2 regions of the Janthinobacterium sp. NFX145 genome follow, and region 1 is predicted to be linked to the other one. Evidence: predicted binding sites of a transcription regulator. Region 1 holds the regulator's gene; the other holds the start of a gene.

Region 1 (9,922 bases):
CGAGCATCTCTTTCGCGCCCTTGACGCACAGTTCCGCGTGCTGGTTAAACAATTCAAAAAACTTGCCCTCAGTGGGCATCAAGCGTCCAAACATGTCATTCTCCGTTAAGCATTGAGTCGTGTTATTTACTACAGAAAGCCGCCCCGTATGAGGGGGCGGCCAATGGAATATCAGTGCTGCTGTGTTAGTCGCCTTGGTAAAGCGCCAGGCCACCACTGTAATTGCCAAATTTGGTGTACTGCCCCATGAAGGTGAGGCGGATGCTGCCGATTGGACCGTTACGTTGTTTACCGATGATGATTTCGGCCGTTCCCTTGTCTGGCGAGTCGGGGTTATACACCTCGTCGCGGTAAATGAACAGGATCACGTCGGCATCCTGCTCAATAGCGCCCGATTCGCGCAAGTCGGACATGACGGGACGTTTGTTCGGGCGTTGTTCCAGCGAGCGGTTCAGCTGGGACAGCGCGATCACGGGGCAACCGAGTTCTTTCGCCAGGCCTTTCAAGCCCCGTGAAATCTCGGAAATCTCCGTGGCGCGGTTGTCGCCCGGCGTATTGGCCGACATCAGCTGCAAGTAATCGACGATGATCAGGCCCAGCTTGCCGCATTGACGCGACAAACGGCGCGAACGGGCGCGCAATTCGATGGAATTGAGCGCCGGCGTTTCATCGATGTACAACTGCGCGTCGTTCATCTTCTGGATCGCATTCGTCAGGCGCGGCCAGTCTTCGTCGTTCAGGCGGCCAGTACGCAAACGGTGCTGGTCGAGCTGTCCGACGGAGCCGAGCATACGCATGGCCAGCTGGGCGCCGCCCATCTCCATCGAGAACACGGCCACGGGCAAGCCGCTGTCGATGGCCACGTTTTCGCCGATGTTGACGGAAAACGCCGTCTTGCCCATCGACGGACGGCCCGCCACGATCACCAGATCGCCCGGCTGCAGACCGGAGGTCATGCGGTCGAGGTCGATGAAACCGGTGGGCACGCCCGTGATTTCACTCTGGTTGTCGCGGCTGTACAGCTCATCGATGCGCTCGACCACCTGCGTCAGCAGGGGCTGGATGGCGGTCCAGCCCTGGGCGCCGCGCGCGCCTTCTTCCGCGATGGCGAAAATCTTCGATTCGGCCTCGTCAAGCATCTGCTTGACTTCCTTGCCTTGCGGGCTGAAGGCCGTGCCGGAGATATCGTCGGCGACGGTGATGAGTTTGCGCAGCACGCCGCGGTCGCGCACGATCTCGGCGTAACGCCGGATGTTCGCGGCCGATGGCGTGTTTTGCGCCATGGCGTTCAGGTAAGCGAGTCCGCCCACATCATCGGCCTTGCCGAGCTGGGTCAGGGTTTCAAAAACAGTAATGACATCGGCTGGCTTGGAAGCGTTAACCATCTTGACGATTTGCTCGAAGATGATGCGATGGTCATAGCGATAGAAATCCTCCGCATGCATGAAGTCGGCGATGCGGTCATACGCGGCATTGTCGCGCAGCAGACCACCGATAACGGATTGTTCTGCTTCGATCGAATGCGGCGGAATACGGAGGGAATCCAGTTGCGGATCAGAGGGGGCGTTCATGGCGCGAATTATACCCGCTTCGGCGTGCTGGCAAAAATAAAGGGCTGAAATTGAGCGAAAAAAAGGCCACAAAAAAGCCGGGCGAACCCGGCTTTTCATAGTGCGGCAATGCTTGCGGGCCAGGCCCGCAGACAATTACGCGTTCGCGTCTGGAACGACAGCGATAACAACTTCCACGACCACGTCGGTGTGCAGAGCAACCGAAACGTTGTGCTCGCCAACGATCTTCAGCGGGCCGGTAGGCATGCGGATTTGTGCTTTTTCAACAGCAAAACCTTGCTTGGTCAGCGCTTCAGCGATGTCGAAGTTGGTGACGGAACCGAACAGACGGCCATCAACACCAGCTTTTTGAGCAACTTGAACGGTCAGGCCGCTCAGTTTTTCGCCCTGGGCTTGCGATGCGGCCAGTTTGGCGGCAGCAGCTTTTTCCAGTTCGGCGCGCTTGACTTCAAATTCAGCCACAGCGGTTGCCGTAGCACGACGTGCCAGGCGTTGCGGGATCAGGAAGTTACGTGCGTAACCGTCTTTGACTTTGACGACTTCGCCGAGGTTACCGACGTTAACAACTTTTTCTAACAGAATGATTTGCATAGTTCTTCTCCAGGAATATCTGACCGATTAAGCGTGGTGCAGATCGGTGTATGGCAGCAGCGCGAGGAAGCGAGCGCGCTTGATTGCGGTGTCAACTTGGCGCTGGTAGTGCGCTTTGGTACCGGTCAGGCGTGCTGGCATGATCTTGCCGTTTTCTTGGACGAAGTCTTTCAGCGTGTCGACGTCTTTGTAGTCGACTTGCTCAACGTGAGCTGCGGTGAAGCGGCAGAACTTCTTGCGTTTGAACAACGGGTTTTGCTGTTTGCGTTTTTCTTTAAGCTTGAGCTTATTTTTGTCGAACTTTTTACCGAATGCCATGTCAGGCTCCTGTATCTAAAATGCGCTAGTCAGAATTGACTGCACTAAAATCAATGATGTGAAACACCAAACTCTTGCTGTTGCGGCTCTTCCTGGCCAGGAAACCCGTGAACTGATACACCCCGCCCAAGCTTGCCTGACTGAACCGGCCTGAGATTTCGCCAGCGGCTAGCGCGGCAACATCAAACTCGGTCAAACGGGCAATCCCTGCTTCCATCTGCTGCGAACTGTGTTGCAATACTGCATTCACAATCGGCAGCCCTGCCGGGGTATAGCGCAATATTTCGCGCTCGGCAATGATGGCGGTTACTTGCAGCTGGTTCAGCGCACGATCCTGGTCAAGAATTAAGCTGCTGCTGCGGCTGGAGCGGCTGCTGGTGCTTCGGTGCGGTGGCTTTTGGCCGCGTCTTCGCGTTGTACCGATTTCATCATCGGCGAAGGAGCTGTTTCAGCTTTCTTCATTTTAACGGTCAGGTGACGCAACACGGCATCATTGAATTTGAATGCTGTTTCCAACTCGACCAGGGTCTCGTTGTCGCATTCGATGTTCAGGCAGATGTAGTGTGCTTTAGGCAGCTTTTGGATCGAGTAAGCCATTTGACGGCGGCCCCAATCTTCCACGCGGTGAACCGAACCGCCGCGGGTGGTTACGCTGGCTTTGTAGCGTTCGATCATCGCGGGCACTTGCTCGCTTTGGTCCGGATGGACGATAAAGACTATTTCATAATGACGCATGCAAACTCCTTCAGGTCGGATTGATAATCGCCCACCCCGGCGTCAAGACGGGTGTGGGAAGGTCAGCCGAAGATTATAACCGCCTTTTGCAAACGTTTCAATCATTCCTTCCATCAGCGTCCGAAAAGACCGTGCGCCAGCGTGCTTTCCGCCCATGGCCGACTATTTCTTGCGAAATTCGCCGAAAACACGGAAATCCCCTTGCATAGTGGGCGATACTGTACAAAAATACAGACTGTTCATATAGACAGCATTTTAGTATGCACCCACCGCTCATGATCAAGCTGACAGCACGACAAGAACAAATCCTGAACCTGATCAAAGACGCGATTGAAAACACGGGCTTTCCCCCTACCCGTGCCGAAATCGCCAATGAACTGGGTTTCAAATCGGCCAATGCAGCCGAAGAGCATTTGCAGGCCCTGGCCCGCAAGGGCGCGATCGAGATTTCGCCCGGCACCTCGCGCGGCATCCGCCTGATCGGTGCGGCCGCCGAAGCGGCGCCATCGAAAGTGCCGGCAGCGCTGCTGATGTCGCTGCCCCTGATCGGCCGGGTGGCCGCCGGCTCGCCCATCCTGGCACAGGAAAACCTGGAAGCGAGCTACAACGTCGACCCGGCCCTGTTCTCGGCCAAGCCCGACTTCCTGCTGAAGGTGCGCGGCTGGTCCATGCGCGACGCCGGCATCATGGATGGCGATTTACTGGCCGTGAAAAAGGTCGACAGCGCCAAGAACGGCCAGATCGTCGTGGCCCGCATCGGCGACGAAGTCACCGTCAAGCGCTACAAGAAGACGGGCTCCGTCATCGAACTGCTGCCGGAAAACCCGGACTTCAAGGTGATTACCGTTTCGCCGGAAGACGAGTTTGCTTTGGAAGGCTTGGCGGTCGGACTGATGCGCAGCTGGCATTGACAAGCGCGCCTTTGCCGGGCGCGCTGTTGGTGCCGGCACTTCGTGCAGACGGCGCGAGAATTACCGGCTGCCACCGGGAGCCGCGACAACCACCGGTGGGCGGCGCTCCGCAGGCATCTTGGACGAAGGGCGCCGGCTATCACTATCAAAGGCGGCGGTATCCACCGCTTTCTTGGCGGATTCGGCAAGCACATACGCTTCCGTCTTGGCTTGCCACGCCACTCTATTGGCTTCGACCCGAGTCGCCTTTTGATTGGCTTCTGCACTGACTGCGGTATAAGCCTTCTCCATCAACGCTTTTGCTTGCGTAAATTCCTGCTCATTCATCAAACGTTCGATGTCTGACGGAATGTTTTTGCCAGGCGGCAATGATGCGTTGAGATTTTTGACAAAACCGTTGTAGCAGGCGCTCCAGGCATCGAGTCCTTCCTGTACTGCAATGATCTGCCGCTTGGTCTGCGACATCTCCGGCACCACCGGCTCCACACAGTTAAACTTGCTCAGGGAAATGTCAGCGCCCTTGTAATCGCGCGCATAGAAATCGATATCCGCGCGGCGCGCGGCGCGCTGCCGGATCAGATCGAGCGCAGCATCCGCTTGCTTGTTGCCGCTGGCGGAGGACTTCTGAAACCATTCCCTGGCCGCGCTGACGTCACTGATCACGCCCTCACCATACAAATACATTTCACCAAGATGAAACTGCGCCTCGGCATTACCGGCTGAAGCGAGCTTGTTATACAAACTCAACGCCTGGGTATAGGATTGCGCTTCGAGCAAGCGATTGGCATCCGATAAATCATCGGCATACGCGCCGCAAGAAAACAGCATCGCAACAAAAAATGTAAGTTTCTGCATGATCACCCTCTTGTAAAAGACTTATATTTATCAAATAAGACACAAATGTAAGCCCTTTTCAGGAAAAAGTGAATAATTATTATGCGCTCAATGCCGAACTAAAATCTTCCAGCAGGTCAGCCTCATCCTCGATACCCACCGACACGCGGATCAGCGATTCGGCAATGCCCATGCTGGCGCGGCGCTCGGCACCCATCTCGTAGAAAATCGTGTGGGCGACGGGAATCACCAGGGTGCGCGTGTCGCCCAGATTGCTCGCTGGAATAGCCAAATTCAAACGGTTGAGGAAATCGAAGCAGTCGATACCATCTTTCAGCTCAAAGCTGAACAGCGAACCATAGCTGCGGAACAAGTCCGTTGCCAGCGCGTGCTGCGGGTGCGACGCCAGGCCAGGATAATGCACGGCAGCCACTCTCGGATCGGCCTGCAGCATGGTGGCCAGCGCCAGGGCGTTCGAGCAGGTGCGGTCCATGCGCAAGGCCATGGTTTCCGCGCCGACGGCGATATGGTGCGCCGCTTCCGGCCCCAGCGAGGCGCCGAAGTCGCGCAAAGCCTTGGCACGGATTTGCGCGATGCCCCACTGCGCGGGCGCCGCCTTCTTGTAGTTCTCGAAAATGTTCGGATACCGCGTCCAGTCGAACACGCCCGTGTCCGTCAAGCTGCCGCCCAGGGCGTTGCCGTGGCCGCCAATCGATTTCGTCAGTGCATTGACCACCAGGCCCGCGCCCACGGCTTTCGGGCGGAACAGGTAAGGCGTCGTCATCGTGTTGTCGACGATGTACAAAATGCCCTTCTCGCGGCACAAGTCACCGATTTTTTTCAGGTCGGCGATCTGCGTGCGCGGATTGGCGATGGTTTCCACAAAGACGATGCGCGTGGCCGGCGTGATGGCGGCCGCGACATTGGCGACATCGGTGGCGTCGACAAACGCCACAGCGATGCCCTGCCCCGTCACCGTTTGCCACAGGCTGTTGGTGTTGCCAAACAAAAAGGCCGACGACACGACATGGTCGCCCGCGCGCAGCAACGATTGCACCACGGCGCCGATGGCGCCCATGCCGGTGGCGAAGCACAAGGTCGCCACGCCGTCTTCCATCTTGTTGACCTTGTCTTCCAGCGCGGAGACAGTCGGATTGCCCTGGCGGCCGTAGCGGAAGCCTGGCTCCTTGCCCTGGAACACGGAAGCGAGCTGGCGCGCATCGGCGTAACCGAAGGCAACGGAAGTGTGCACGGGCTTGTGCAGGGAACCGTGCTCAATGCCCTTGCGGCGGTCGTTATGCAGGATGGTGGTGGTAAAGCCGTAGGTTTTTTTGGTGGTCATGGTGAGAATTCCGAATATTCGATTTGCCGCGCAACCCCAAGGCAAATGCTGGGGTCAGTCCCTCCGGGATCGGAATGCGCACCACTGGCGCGCATTCCCCCGACGGGTCTGACCCCGGAAAAAAAGCCCGGCATCGGCCGGGCAGGTACTTATGCTTCTGTTGTCGCCAGGTTCAGGTTCAGCTGGGAACGTGGCGTATCTTCGGGCGCTGCCGCCTTCGGATGGTGGCGCGCATATTCCAGGCGGTCCAGGTATTCCTGCGACACGTCGCCCGTCACGTACACGCCATCGAAGCACGACGCCTCGAAGTTGGTGAGCGCCGGATTGACGTCGGCGATCGCCTGCTTCAGCGCGCCGATATCCTGGTAGACCAGGTAGTCGGCCGTGATTTCGCGGCACACTTCTTCCGTCGTGCGGCCGTAGGCGATCAGCTCGTCGCGCGTCGGCATGTCGATGCCGTACACGTTCGGGTAGATCACCGGTGGCGCAGCCGAGGCGAAGATGACTTTCGTCGCGCCCGCTTCGCGCGCCATCTGCACGATTTCACGGCTGGTGGTGCCGCGCACGATGGAATCGTCGACCAGCAGCACGACCTTGTCCTTGAATTCGGACGGGATCGCGTTGAGCTTCTGGCGCACGGATTTCTTGCGCGCCGCCTGGCCCGGCATGATGAAGGTGCGGCCGATGTAGCGATTCTTGATGAAGCCTTCGCGGTACTCGATGTTGAGCGCCATGGCCAGCTGGATGGCGGCCGGACGCGAGGAATCGGGAATCGGCATGACCACGTCGATATGCACGCCTGGCAACTCGGCGCGGATCTTTTCGGCCAGGTATTCACCCATTTTCAGGCGCGTGGCGTACACGGAGGCGCCGTCGATGACGGAGTCGGGACGAGCCAGGTAGACGAATTCGAACACACAAGGGTTCAGACTGGCATTGTCGGCGCACTGGGCGCTGTGCAATTTCTTGTCGGCATCGATAAAGACGGCTTCGCCGGGACCGATGTCACGCACGAAGCGGAAGCCCATGCCTTCCAGGGCCACGGATTCGGAAGCGATCAGGTATTCGGGACCTTGCTCCGTTTCATTGATGCCCAGGCACAGCGGACGGATGCCGTGCGGGTCGCGGAAGGCCAGCAAGCCCACGCCGGCGATTTGCGCCACGGCCGCATAACCGCCCTTGACGCGGCGGTTCAGCACGGTCACGGCCTTGAAGATGGCTTCCGGATCCAAGTTCAGGCCCGTCGTCGCTTCCTGGATTTCATGCGCCAGCACGTTGAGCAGCACTTCCGAATCGGAATCGGTATTGATGTGACGGCGGTCGTTCTTGAACATTTCCAGCTTCAACTGTTCCCAGTTGGTCAGGTTGCCATTGTGCGCCAGCGTGATGCCGAACGGCGCATTCACATAGAACGGTTGTGCTTCCTCTTCGCTCGACGAACCGGCCGTCGGGTAACGGCAATGGCCGATGCCCGTCGTGCCTTGCAGCGAACGCATGTTGCGCGTACGGAAGACGTCACGCACGAGGCCGTTGGCCTTGTGCATGGAAAACATACTGCTGTGATTGGTCGCAATCCCTGCCGCGTCCTGACCGCGATGTTGCAGGAGCAACAATGCATCATAGAGCAATTGATTGACAGGTTGATGGGAAACGACGCCGACGATGCCACACATGGTGTGCTCCTAAACTGTGCTACTGATTTTAAAAAAATTCAAAATTTCACATGCTGCGCGTAAGCGGCAGGCAGATAAGGCTTGATGGCGCGCGCGCCCTGCTCCGCGAGCGGGCTGAGCTGCGCGTTTTTCCAGAATGGCTGCTGCGGTATGGAAGTCATGCCACACAAGATGACGGCGGTCAGCACGATCACAAGGCCCCGCGCCACGCCGAACAGGGTGCCCAGGGTGCGGTCGGCCAGGCTCAAGCCCGTCACCTTGACGAGCGCGTCGACCGTCATGGACAGCAATCCCATCAAAATGCGCACGCCGATGAACAGCACCACGAAAGCCAGCAACAAACGGATGGCTTCGCCCGGCACGGCTTCCGGCAGGAATTTCGCCAGGGTGGCGCCATACGCGTTGGCGATGACGAACGCCACGATCCAGCTGACCAATGACAGTATTTCCTTGACCAAGCCACGCATCATGCTGATCAGCACGGACGTCACCAGCACGAACAGCACCAGGTAATCGAAGATCGTCACGCGCGTTCAGCCTTGCAACATCACGCCGGCACCAGACTGCCGCCCAGGCCCAGCTTTTGCAGCTTGGCGCGGGTCTTTTCCGCGTCTTCGCGGCTGCCGAACGGGCCCACGCGCACGCGGATGCGCTCGCCCGCCGGGCTGGAGACTTTCTGCGTGTACGACTTGATGCCCGCTTCGCGCAGCTTGTCCTGCAATTCGTCGACCTTGTCCTGCGTCGCCAGGGCCGCCACCTGCACCACGAACTTGCCGCTGCCGGCGTCGTGCGCCTTGTCCTGCAACTTCTCTTGCGGTTTGTCTTGTGGCTTGCCTTCCAGAATCGCCAGCGCGCGCGCGGCATCGTCGGCCGATTGCGCCGGCTTGGCAGGCTTCGGTTCGGGCTTGGCTTCCGGTTTTACTTCATGCTTGGGCTCTGGCTTGGACTCGGGCTTGGATTCGTGTTTCGGCTCCGGCTTGCTTTCGTGCTTTGGCTCCACCTTGACCGGCTTGGGCTCAGGCTTGGGCTCGGGTTTCGGTTCCACATAAGTTGGCTTGACAGGTGCAGGCTGGGCGGCGGCCAGCACGGGTGCCGGTGTGGGCGTCGGCTTGGCCGCAGGCGGCAGCGGCGTATCGACGATTTCCTCGGACTGGTCCAGGCCATTCGCTGCAGCTTGCGCCGGGACGGCCGGCACGGGCGCCGGTGCAGGCGCAACAGCCTTTTCCTTCGACGGAATGTCGATGGCGATATCGTTGAACGGTGCCTTCGGCTCGGAATCGAGCAGCATCGGCAAGCCGACAGCCACGCCCAGGGCCAGGGCAATGGCCCCGACCAGGCGACGGCGTGCGCGCTTTTTTTCAGGCAAGACCGGATCCGGCGCCTCCTTGCCGCCACGGCGCGATCCGCCGCCACCGGAGGTGTTGGCTGCGCGCTTGCGGGTCGGCGACTGTGCTTCGCCAGGGACATAAAAGCCGCTGTCTTCGCCAGAGGATTCTTGCTTGTTTTTAAACAGTTTCGAGAACAAGCCCATGCGTGATTTTCAGTCGAGTGCGTTTCAGTGAAGTGAGGATTTTCGGGCCTTCATCACGCCGGCAACGGTGAGGAAAGAACCAAAGACCACAATTCTATCATTCTCACCGGCCCGGCTCATTGCATTTGCAAAAGCTTGTGCCGGATCATCGAAAATAGACACAGTATGTTCGCTGCTGTCAGGCTTGTCTTCGAGCATGATCTGCACCTTGGCGGCCAGCTCGGAAGCCGTGGCCGCGCGCGGCGAAGGCAGGCCCGTCAGGCACCAGTGGTCGACATGTTCGCTCATCGCAGCCAATACGCCATCGATATCCTTGTCCTGCATGGAGCCGAACACGGCATAGGTATACGGGTGGAAACCCATATTGCCCAGGTTCTGGTTCAGCGCCGAGGCCGCATGGGGGTTATGCGCCACGT
Region 2 (9,922 bases), 800 kb from region 1:
TCGAACAAAGTCAGGCTTGTGCGTGACATGGTAGCCTCTTATTTGATGAAAAGTTGCAGGTGTTCGACGATCGGGCCCAGGGCCAGCGCGGGAACGTAATTCAATACGCCAACCAGCACGACGACGCCGATCAGCAGGCCGATGAACATGGGGCCGTGCGTGGGCATGGTGCCGGCATTGGCCGACAGGCGCTGCTTGGCCGCCAGCGAACCGGCCACCGCCAGCACGGGCACGATCACGCCGAAGCGGCCGAACCACATGGCGATCGCCAGCATCACGTTGTAGAACGGCGTGTTGGCGGACAGGCCGGCAAACGCGCTGCCGTTGTTGTTGGCGGCCGACGTGAAGGCGTACAGGATTTCCGAGAAACCGTGCGCGCCCGGATTGGCCACGCCGATCTTGCCCGGTTCGACCATCACGGCGATCGCCGTGCCCGTCAAGACCAGGGCTGGCGTGATCAGGATGGCCAGCGAGACCATCTTCATTTCATACGCCTGGATTTTCTTGCCCAGGTATTCGGGTGTGCGGCCGATCATCAGGCCGGCGATGAAGACGGCCAGGATGGCGAACATCAGCATGCCGTACAGACCCGTGCCCACGCCGCCGAAAATCACTTCGCCGAACTGCATCAGCAGCAGCGGCACCATGCCGCCCAAAGGCATGTAGGAGTCGTGCATGGAATTGACGGCGCCACACGATGCCGCCGTCGTCACCGCCGCGAACAGGGTCGAGGAGCTGATGCCGAAGCGCGTTTCCTTGCCTTCCATATTGCCGCCCGATTGCAGGCTGCTGGCCTGCTGATCCACGCCCAGCGCTTGCAAGGCGGGATTGGCTTGCTGCTCGGCGCTCATCACGCCGGCCGTCATGACGACAAAGATCAGGCTCATGGCGGCCAGCACGGCCCAGCCCTGGCGCAGGTCGCCCACCATGCGGCCGAAGGTGAAGCACAGGCCGGCGGGAATGATGAAGATGGCCAGCATCTGCAGGAAGTTCGACAGCGCGGTCGGGTTTTCATACGGGTGCGAGGAATTGGCATTAAAGAAGCCGCCGCCATTCGTGCCCAGCAGCTTGATCGATTCCTGCGAAGCGACGGGGCCCATGGCGATCGTCTGCGTGGTCGCCACTTGCGCTTCCATTACAGGCTTGCCGGCGGTATCGAACACGGGCTGGCCGTCGGCCGTCACTTTCGGCGTTTCATACGAAACCTGGTCGAGCAGGGTCACTTCCTTGTAGGCGGAAAAATTCTGGATCATGCCTTCGCCCATGAAGACGACGGACAGGGCCAGGGACAGCGGCAGCAGGATGTACAGGGTGGAGCGCACCAGGTCGACCCAGAAATTGCCGATCGATTTGCCCGAGCGCGAGGCGAAGCCGCGCACCAGCGCGAAGATCACGGCGATGCCGGTGGCCGCCGAGAAGAAGTTCTGGCACGCCATGCCCAGCATCTGGGTCAGATAGCTCATGGTCTGTTCGCCGCCATAGCCCTGCCAGTTGGTATTGGCGACGAAGCTGACGGTGGTATTGAACGAGGAGTCGGGGCTGACGGCGCCCAGGCCCTGTGGATTGAGTGGCAGGAAGCCCTGCAGGCGCTGCAGGCCGTAGACGAAGACGGCGCCCACGGTATTGAAAACGATCAGGGCGATGGCATAGCTTTTCCAGCCCATGGCCTTGTCGGCGGGCAGGCCGGACCAGCGGTACAGCAGGTTTTCCAGCTTTTGCAGCCAGCCCAGGCCGCGCACGGGCGCATCGCCGGCCACTTTGGCCATGTACAGGCCCAGCGGATAGCCGGCGGCCAGCAGCACGGCCAGGAAGGCCACCAATAACAGTATCGATTGCGTCGTCATCACAGTTCCTCCGCCTTCAGCAGCGCTACCAGCAGGTACACGAGCAGGCCAGCCGAGACGACGGCGCCCAGCACATAAAACGCGTTCATTTGACGCTCCCTAATTTGTCGCAGGCGACGGCAAAGCCGGCCGCCACGACGAAAAACACGGCAATCAAGCCGAGATACACGAGATCCATTCCCACCCTCACACAGGTTTGTTTTGATAGTGAGCAGATTAGCCAAAAGGGTCTAAAAAATTCGTAAAGACTGGGGAGGTGCATGTAAACAAGATGTAAAAACGGGAGCTTTACCGCATAAAATCCATCACAATTGGCGCAAAACCACGCGCGCGGCGCACTGTTGTTGCCTTGGAGTAGCGCTATTGCTCGCGGGACAAGATAGAATGCGCGAGCGTCCGCACAAGGACGCCAAGCCTGCCGCACTGCCCTCCCCCAGTGACGCTGGACGGGATATACTGTATATTCATACAGTTATCGCCGCCGCTGTCATTGCGCCCGCAGTGCCCTGGCCTGGCGTTCCAACCACTGTCTTTACTTAGCTTGAACACGTATGGCCACTAAAAAACCAGCATCCGACTACAGCGAATCATCCATCCGTGTCCTGAAAGGACTGGAACCCGTCAAGCAGCGCCCGGGGATGTACACCCGCACTGAAAATCCGCTGCACATCATTCAGGAAGTGATCGACAATGCCTCCGACGAGGCGCTGGGCGGTCATTGCACGCATATCGCCGTCACGCAAAACACGGACGGCAGCATCACCGTCGAAGACAATGGCCGCGGCATTCCCGTCGGCCTGCACCCGGAAGAAGGCGTGCCGACGGTGGAAATCGTGTTTACACGGCTGCACGCGGGCGGCAAGTTCGACAAGGGTTCGGGCGGCGCCTACGCGTTCTCGGGCGGTCTGCACGGCGTCGGCGTGTCCGTCACCAATGCGCTGTCGACGCGCCTGGAAATCACCGTCTGGCGCAAGGAAAGCGATGGCAACGGCTTGCACCACATGGTGTTCGCGAATGGCGACGTGATCGAGCCCTTGACTTCCCGCCCCGCCCCGCGCGACGGCAAAAAATCCGGTACGCGCGTCACCGCCTGGCCCGATGCGAAATACTTTGATTCGCCGAACATCTCGCAAACGGAGCTGCAACGCCTGCTGCGCTCGAAAGCCGTGCTGCTGCCGGGCGTGACCGTCACGCTCACCAACGCGAAAACGGGCGACACGCAAACATGGCAGTACGCGGAAGGCTTGCGCGGCTACCTGACCGAAACGCTGGCGCAGGTATCGAATGGCGAAACCCTGATTCCCCTGTTCGAAGGCGCGCAATACGCTGGCCCGGATTCGGAAGGCTTTGCCGAAGGCGAAGGCGCGGCCTGGGTGGTGGCATGGACGGAAGAAGGCGCCATCGTGCGCGAATCGTACGTCAACCTGATCCCCACCTCGAATGGCGGCACGCACGAATCGGGCTTGCGCGACGGCCTGTTCGGCGCCGTGAAAAACTTCGTCGAAATGCATTCGCTGCTGCCGAAAGGCGTCAAATTGCTGCCGGAAGACGTGTTCGCGCGCGCTTCGTTCGTGCTGTCGGCCAAGGTGCTGGACCCGCAATTCCAGGGCCAGATCAAGGAGCGTCTGAATTCGCGCGACGCCGTGCGCCTCGTTTCGACCTTCACCAAGCCGCCGCTGGAACTGTGGCTGAACCAGCACGTCGATTACGGCAAGAAGCTGGCCGATCTCGTGATCAAGCAGGCGCAGTCGCGCCAACGCTCGCTGCAAAAAGTGGAAAAGAAAAAATCCTCGGGCGTCGCCGTGTTGCCGGGCAAACTGACCGACTGCGAATCGTCGGACATCGCGCGCAATGAACTGTTCCTCGTCGAGGGCGACTCGGCGGGCGGTTCGGCCAAGATGGGCCGCGACAAGGAATTCCAGGCGATTCTGCCCCTGCGCGGCAAGGTCTTGAATTCGTGGGAAACGGACCGCGACCGCCTGTTCGCCAATAACGAAATCCACGATATTGCGGTCGCCATCGGCGTCGATCCGCACAGCGTGGGCGACTCGCCCGACCTGTCCGGCCTGCGCTACGGCAAGATCTGCATCCTGTCCGACGCGGACGTGGACGGCTCGCACATCCAGGTACTGCTGCTGACCTTATTCTTCAAGCACTTCCCGGTCCTGATCAACAAAGGCCACATCTGCATCGCCCGCCCGCCGTTGTACCGCGTGGACGCGCCAGCGCGCGGCAAGAAGCCGATGCAGAAGATCTATGCGCTCGACGACGGCGAACTGGTCGCCATCGAAGACAAGCTGCGCAAGGAAGGCGTGAAACAGGGCGCCTGGTCGATCTCGCGCTTCAAGGGCCTGGGCGAAATGAACGCCGAGCAGCTATGGGAAACGACGATGAACCCGGACACGCGCCGCCTGCTGCCCGTCACGCTCGGTGAAGTCGACCACATGGCCTCGGCCTCGCGCTTCAATATGTTGATGGGCAAGGGCGAAGCGGCCGGACGCCGCGCCTGGATCGAAGAACACGGCAATGAGGCGGAGGCGGATATCTGATGATCATCGGCATCGATCTGGGCACCACCAACAGCCTGGTCGCCATCTGGCGCGACGGCAAGGCTTCCATCATCCCGAATGCGCTCGGCGAGCACCTGACGCCGTCGTGCGTCAGCATCGATGACGACGGCACCGTGCTGGTGGGCCGCGCCGCGCGCGAGCGCCTGCAGACGCACCCGCAGCTGACGGCGGCCGTGTTCAAGCGCTACATGGGCAGTGAAAAGAAGATCACCCTCGGCACGCAGCAATTCCGTCCGGAAGAACTGTCGTCGATGGTGCTGCGCGCGCTGAAGGAAGATGCCGAAGCCTACCTCGGCCACAAGGTCGAGGAAGCCATCATCACCGTGCCCGCGTATTTCAGCGATGCGCAGCGCAAGGCCACGCGCATCGCCGGCCAGCTGGCGGGCCTGCGCGTCGAGCGCCTGCTGAACGAGCCGACGGCCGCCGCGCTGGCCTACGGCATCCGCGACAAGGAACAGGAAAGCAAATTCCTCGTCTTCGACCTGGGCGGCGGCACGTTCGACGTGTCGATCCTCGAACTGTTCGAAGGCGTGATGGAAGTGCGGGCCTCGGCCGGCGACAATTTTCTGGGCGGCGAAGACTTCGTCACCGTGCTGGTCGACGCTTTCATGGAAGGCAGCGGCTTGCGCGACGCCGTCGGCAGCCGCCTGCTCGACCCGCGCCAGCAACAACTGCTGCGCGATGAAGCCGAGCGCGTCAAGCGCCTGCTGTCGGACCAGCCGTCCGCGCGCATGGCCACGCGCTACCAGGACAAGGAATACAGCTGGGAGATCGGCGAAAACGAACTGGCGCAGCTGTGCGAGCCCCTGCTGGCCCGCTTGCGCCTGCCCGTGGAACGGGCGCTGCGCGACGCCACCATCCGCGCCGCGGAATTGAATGAAGTGGTGCTGGCCGGCGGCGCCACGCGCATGCCGCTGGTGCGCAAACTCGTCTCGCGCATGTTCGGCCGCTTCCCTGCCATCCACCTGGATCCGGACGAAGCCGTGGCGCTGGGCGCCGCCGTGCAGGCAGGCCTGAAAATGCGCGACGCGGCCCTCGACGAAGTGGTCATGACGGACGTGGCGCCGTATTCACTCGGCATTTCGATTTCGCGCCAGGTCGGCGTGAACCAGTATGAAGGCGGGCATTACCTGCCCATCATCGAGCGCAACTCCGTGGTGCCCGTCTCGCGCACGGAAAACATCACCACCATCCACGACAACCAGAAGGAAATCAACGTGGCGATCTTCCAGGGCGAGTCGCGCCTGGTGGCCGACAATGTTTTCCTTGGCAAGATCAGCTTCCCGATCCCCGCGAAAAAGGCGGGCGAGATCGGCATCGACGTGCGCTTCACCTATGACGTCAGCGGCGTGCTGGAAGCGGAAGTGACGGTGCTGGCCACGCAGGAACGCCACAAGATGATCATCAGCGACAACGCGGGCGTGATGACGCCGGAACAGATCGAGCAGCGTTTTGCGGAACTGGCCGACCTGAAGATCCACCCGCGCGAGCAGATGGAAAACCGTACCCTGGTCACGCGCGCCGACCGCCTGTACGAACAGTCGCTGGGCGACGTGCGCCAGTACCTGGCGGCGCACACGGCCAATTTCCAGGCCGCGCTGGAAACGCAGGACCCGAACACCATCCGCAAGGCGCGCCAGGCATTGGATGACGTGCTGCGCCAGGTCGAGAGCGAGAGCTTCCTGTAGATGGACGGCGGCATGGACAACGGACAGCGCAGCCTGTGGGCAATCCTGGGCACGGAGCCGACCGGCGACGAGCGCGCCCTCAAGCGCGCGTACGCGAAGCGCCTGAAGGTGACGCGTCCCGAAGACGATCCGGCCGCCTTCCAGGAGCTGCGCGAAGCGTATGAATACGCGCTGCGCCATGCGCACCTGTTTGCCGAGGAATTCCCGGAAGCGCAAGCGGCAGTGGTAGAAACGCCGGTCATGGAAGCAGCCGAACTGTGGGGCGTCATCGACGAACCCGCGCGGGAAGCGCAGGAACCGCAAGAACCGCACGAACCGCCTGCGGAACTGTGGGGCGTCATTGCCCAGGAACCCGCACCGCCACCGGAACTATGGGGCGTGGTCGCCATCGATCCGGCGCAGGAAGCGGCCAGCCTGTGGCAGGCATTCCTCGAGCATTCGCGGCACGCCGATGCCAGCGAGGTACTGGCCGGCATCCTGCAGGACGACGCCATGCTCAACCTCGACGTGCGCGAGGAATTCGACCTGTGTGCCCTGCGCTACTGCGCCAGCGCCGGCTATGACCTGGCGCTACGTGAGGCCCTGTTCGAACAGTTGGGCTGGGACCGCGATTTTTCCTACCTGGCGCGCAGCCATGGGGACCTGGTGCGCGCTGCCGTGCAGCGCTACCGGGCCGACCGTTCGTTCGCCCATTTCAGCGACAACCGCGACAGCTACCCGGGCCTCGATTGCATCATGTCGCAGCAATCGCCAAGCGCCTATGCGCGCCAGCTGTTCGACCAAAAATTCACGCTGCAGCTGCGCGAGCTGCTGCACGCGATACGCTGGCAGCACGCCGAGATGCTGGCCTGGAAGCTCGATACGGACCTGTTCGAGCAATGGGAACACGCCGTCCATGCCAAGCGCTACTTCAAGCAGACGGCGCTGGCCTCGGGCGGCCTCGGTTTCGTGCTGCACTTCATGCTCGCGGGCGTGCTCGATGCTGCCGGCTTCAAGCTCGCTGACACGGCCGCATATGCCAGCCTGCTGGGCTTCCAGGCGCTGGCCTTTTCCCTGCTGGCCATGCATGCCTTGCGCTGGCCAACGCCGCTGTTCGCGCGCCTGGAAGCGCTGCAAGAAGCGCTGCAGGACCGCCTGCCCATGCTGTGGCAGCGGCCCGGCTTGCGGCAACTGGGCTGGATCGCACCCTACCTCGTGCTGGCACTGCTGCTGTTCCTGCCCGAGCGCAGCGACAGCATGCGCCTCGTCACCGCGGCCGGCTTGTGCGCGTCGGCCCTGCTCGCGTATGCGATGAACCGCCAGCTGCTGCATGGCATGCTGCTGCTCCTGTGTCTGGGCCTGTCGCTGTTCGCGGCCATGTTCATGAGCGGCAAAGGCCCGTCGGCGCTGGCCATCGGCGAGGCCATGCCATTGATATTTTGCCTGGCGGCGCTGGCCCTGCGCTGCGCCACCGGCCTGTATGGCGATGGCGGCTTCCCCGAGGCGCTCTTGCCCCGCCTGCGCGCGGCATGGCTGATCGGCTGCGCGGGCTTGCTGTCGCTACTGTATGTGCAGCAGCTGCCGGCCGCCTTGGTCGGCGCCGCGCTGTATGCCTGGTCGTGCGCCGGCTTGCTGTTTTCCCCCACCGATTTCAAATGGAAGACGATCTGGCCGGTGGTGCTGGTGCCGTCACTCGCCAGTGTCGTGCTGGCCGGCCACGCCCCGGCCATCCGCGCCATGCCGATGCTGCATCACAGCGTCGAGCTGGCTCTGGCTGTGCTGTATTTCACCCTGCGCTATATGTATCTGACGTACGGCAAGTCCTTTTCCAAATCACGGCTGTCATAATCAGCCCCACGAATTCAACCGCAACCACTTAACACCGAAACAAGCGCCATGTCCACACAAACCAATTTATTTGACGATGCCCAGCCTGAGCCGATCGAGCCGGATGAACCGGTATTCGACGGCGAAGCGCTGACCCTGTCCACCTTTGCCGAGCGCGCCTATCTCGATTACGCCATCTCCGTCGTCAAGGGCCGCGCCCTGCCCGACGTGTGCGATGGCCAGAAGCCGGTGCAGCGCCGCATTCTGTATGCGATGAATGAGCTGGGCCTGAACTCCACGGCGAAGCCCCGCAAATCGGCGGCCGTGGTCGGCGACGTGCTCGGTAAATTGCATCCGCACGGCGACCAGTCCGTGTACGACGCGCTGGTGCGCATGGCGCAGGATTTCTCGCTGCGCTACCCGCTGATCGACGGCCAGGGCAACTTCGGCTCGCGCGACGGCGATGGCGCGGCAGCCATGCGTTACACGGAAGCGCGTCTGACGCCGATCGCCAAGCTGCTGATGGATGAAATCGGCATGGGCACGGTGGACTTCCAGCCCAACTACGACGGTTCGACGGAAGAACCGAAGCTGCTGCCGGCGCGCCTGCCGATGGTGCTGCTGAACGGCGCCTCCGGCATCGCCGTGGGCCTGGCGACGGAAATCCCGTCGCACAACCTGGCCGAAGTGGCGAAAGCGGCCGTCGCCATGATCCGCGATCCGAAGATGACGCACGCCGAACTGATGGCCATCATTCCCGGCCCCGACTTCCCCGGCGGCGGCCAGATCATCACCCCGCCCTCGCAAATCGCCGACATGTACGCGAGCGGCCGTGGCAGCATGAAGGTGCGCGCGCGCTGGAAGATCGAGGAACTGGCGCGCGGCCAGTGGCAAGCCGTCGTGACGGAACTGCCGCCGGGCACCTCGTCGCAAAAAGTGCTGGAAGAAATCGAGGAACTGACGAATCCGAAGATCAAGCTGGGCAAGAAGGCGTTGTCGCCGGACCAGGTGGCCCTGAAGGCGCTGATCCTCAATTCGCTCGACACCATCCGCGACGAATCGGGCCGCGCCGCCCCCGTGCGCCTCGTGTTCGAGCCGAAGTCGAAGAACCAGGACCAGACGGAATTCATGCTGATGCTGCTGGCGCATACGTCGCTGGAATCGTCGACCTCGATCAACCTGGTGATGATCGGTGGCGATGGCCGTCCGCGCCAAAAAGGGCTGGGCGACATCCTGCGCGAGTGGATCGATTTCCGCTTCGAAACCGTCACGCGCCGCACCGGCTACAAACTGGGCAAGGTCAAGGACCGCATCCATATCCTGGAAGGGCGCGAAGCGATCCTGCTCAATATCGACAAGGTGATCCAGATCATCCGCAATTCGGATGAGCCGAAGGCGGCCCTGATCGAAGCGTTCAAACTGTCCGAACGCCAGGCCGACGACATCCTGGAAATCCGCTTGCGTCAGCTGGCGCGCCTGGAAACGATCAAGATCCAGCAGGAGCTGGCCGAGCTGCGCAAGGAAGAAAAGTCCTTGCAAGACCTGCTCGACAACCCGGGCTCGATGAAGCGCGCCGTCATCCGCGAAATCGAAACGGACGCCAAGCAGTTCGGCGACGCGCGCCGCACCCTGATCGAGGAAGCGCAGAAAGCCGTGGCGGAACAAAAGGTGGTCGATGAACCGGTCACCGTCATCATTTCGGAAAAAGGCTGGGTGCGCGCGCGCACCGGCATCGGCCATGATGCGGCGCAGTTCACGTTCAAGGCGGGCGACAGCCTGCATGGCGCCTTCGAGTGCCGCACGGTCGACACCCTGCTGGGCTTTGGCAACAACGGCAAGATTTACTCGGTTCCCGTCTCCGCGCTGCCCAATGCACGCGGCGACGGTGTGCCGATCACGACCTTGTGCGACCTGAGCGGCGGCACGCCCGGCAACGCCGTGCGCATCCTGCACTACTTCGCGGGCAATGGCGCCACCAATTTGCTGCTGGCGTCGAGCGCAGGCTACGGCTTCA

What was found. The regulator LexA, encoded in region 1, represses DNA repair genes until DNA is damaged. The targets are predictions, from matches to a motif close to ACTGTATNNNNATACAGT.
Region 2: a site for LexA is predicted at 2,300-2,317, ahead of ACPJXG_RS03370 (DNA topoisomerase IV subunit B). Genes of this name have one in related genera too.

Annotation. Positions count from the first base shown of each region.
Region 1 is NZ_CP187360.1:1,567,832-1,577,753, reverse strand. Features, by position in the region: gene ACPJXG_RS07085 (DUF47 domain-containing protein) at 1-94, opposite strand, end outside; gene ACPJXG_RS07080 (replicative DNA helicase) at 186-1,571, opposite strand; gene rplI (50S ribosomal protein L9) at 1,707-2,162, opposite strand; gene rpsR (30S ribosomal protein S18) at 2,190-2,480, opposite strand; gene priB (primosomal replication protein N) at 2,506-2,805, opposite strand; gene rpsF (30S ribosomal protein S6) at 2,826-3,215, opposite strand; gene lexA (transcriptional repressor LexA) at 3,491-4,126, shown strand; gene ACPJXG_RS07050 (sel1 repeat family protein) at 4,187-4,981, opposite strand; gene ACPJXG_RS07045 (cystathionine gamma-synthase family protein) at 5,061-6,302, opposite strand; gene purF (amidophosphoribosyltransferase) at 6,452-7,975, opposite strand; gene ACPJXG_RS07035 (CvpA family protein) at 8,014-8,502, opposite strand; gene ACPJXG_RS07030 (SPOR domain-containing protein) at 8,523-9,506, opposite strand; gene folC (bifunctional tetrahydrofolate synthase/dihydrofolate synthase) at 9,531-9,922, opposite strand, start outside.
Region 2 is NZ_CP187360.1:763,713-773,634, reverse strand. Features, by position in the region: gene kdpB (potassium-transporting ATPase subunit KdpB) at 1-29, opposite strand, end outside; gene kdpA (potassium-transporting ATPase subunit KdpA) at 39-1,844, opposite strand; gene kdpF (K(+)-transporting ATPase subunit F) at 1,844-1,933, opposite strand; gene ACPJXG_RS03370 (DNA topoisomerase IV subunit B) at 2,396-4,393, shown strand; gene ACPJXG_RS03365 (molecular chaperone HscC) at 4,393-6,102, shown strand; gene ACPJXG_RS03360 (hypothetical protein) at 6,115-7,929, shown strand; gene parC (DNA topoisomerase IV subunit A) at 7,978-9,922, shown strand, end outside.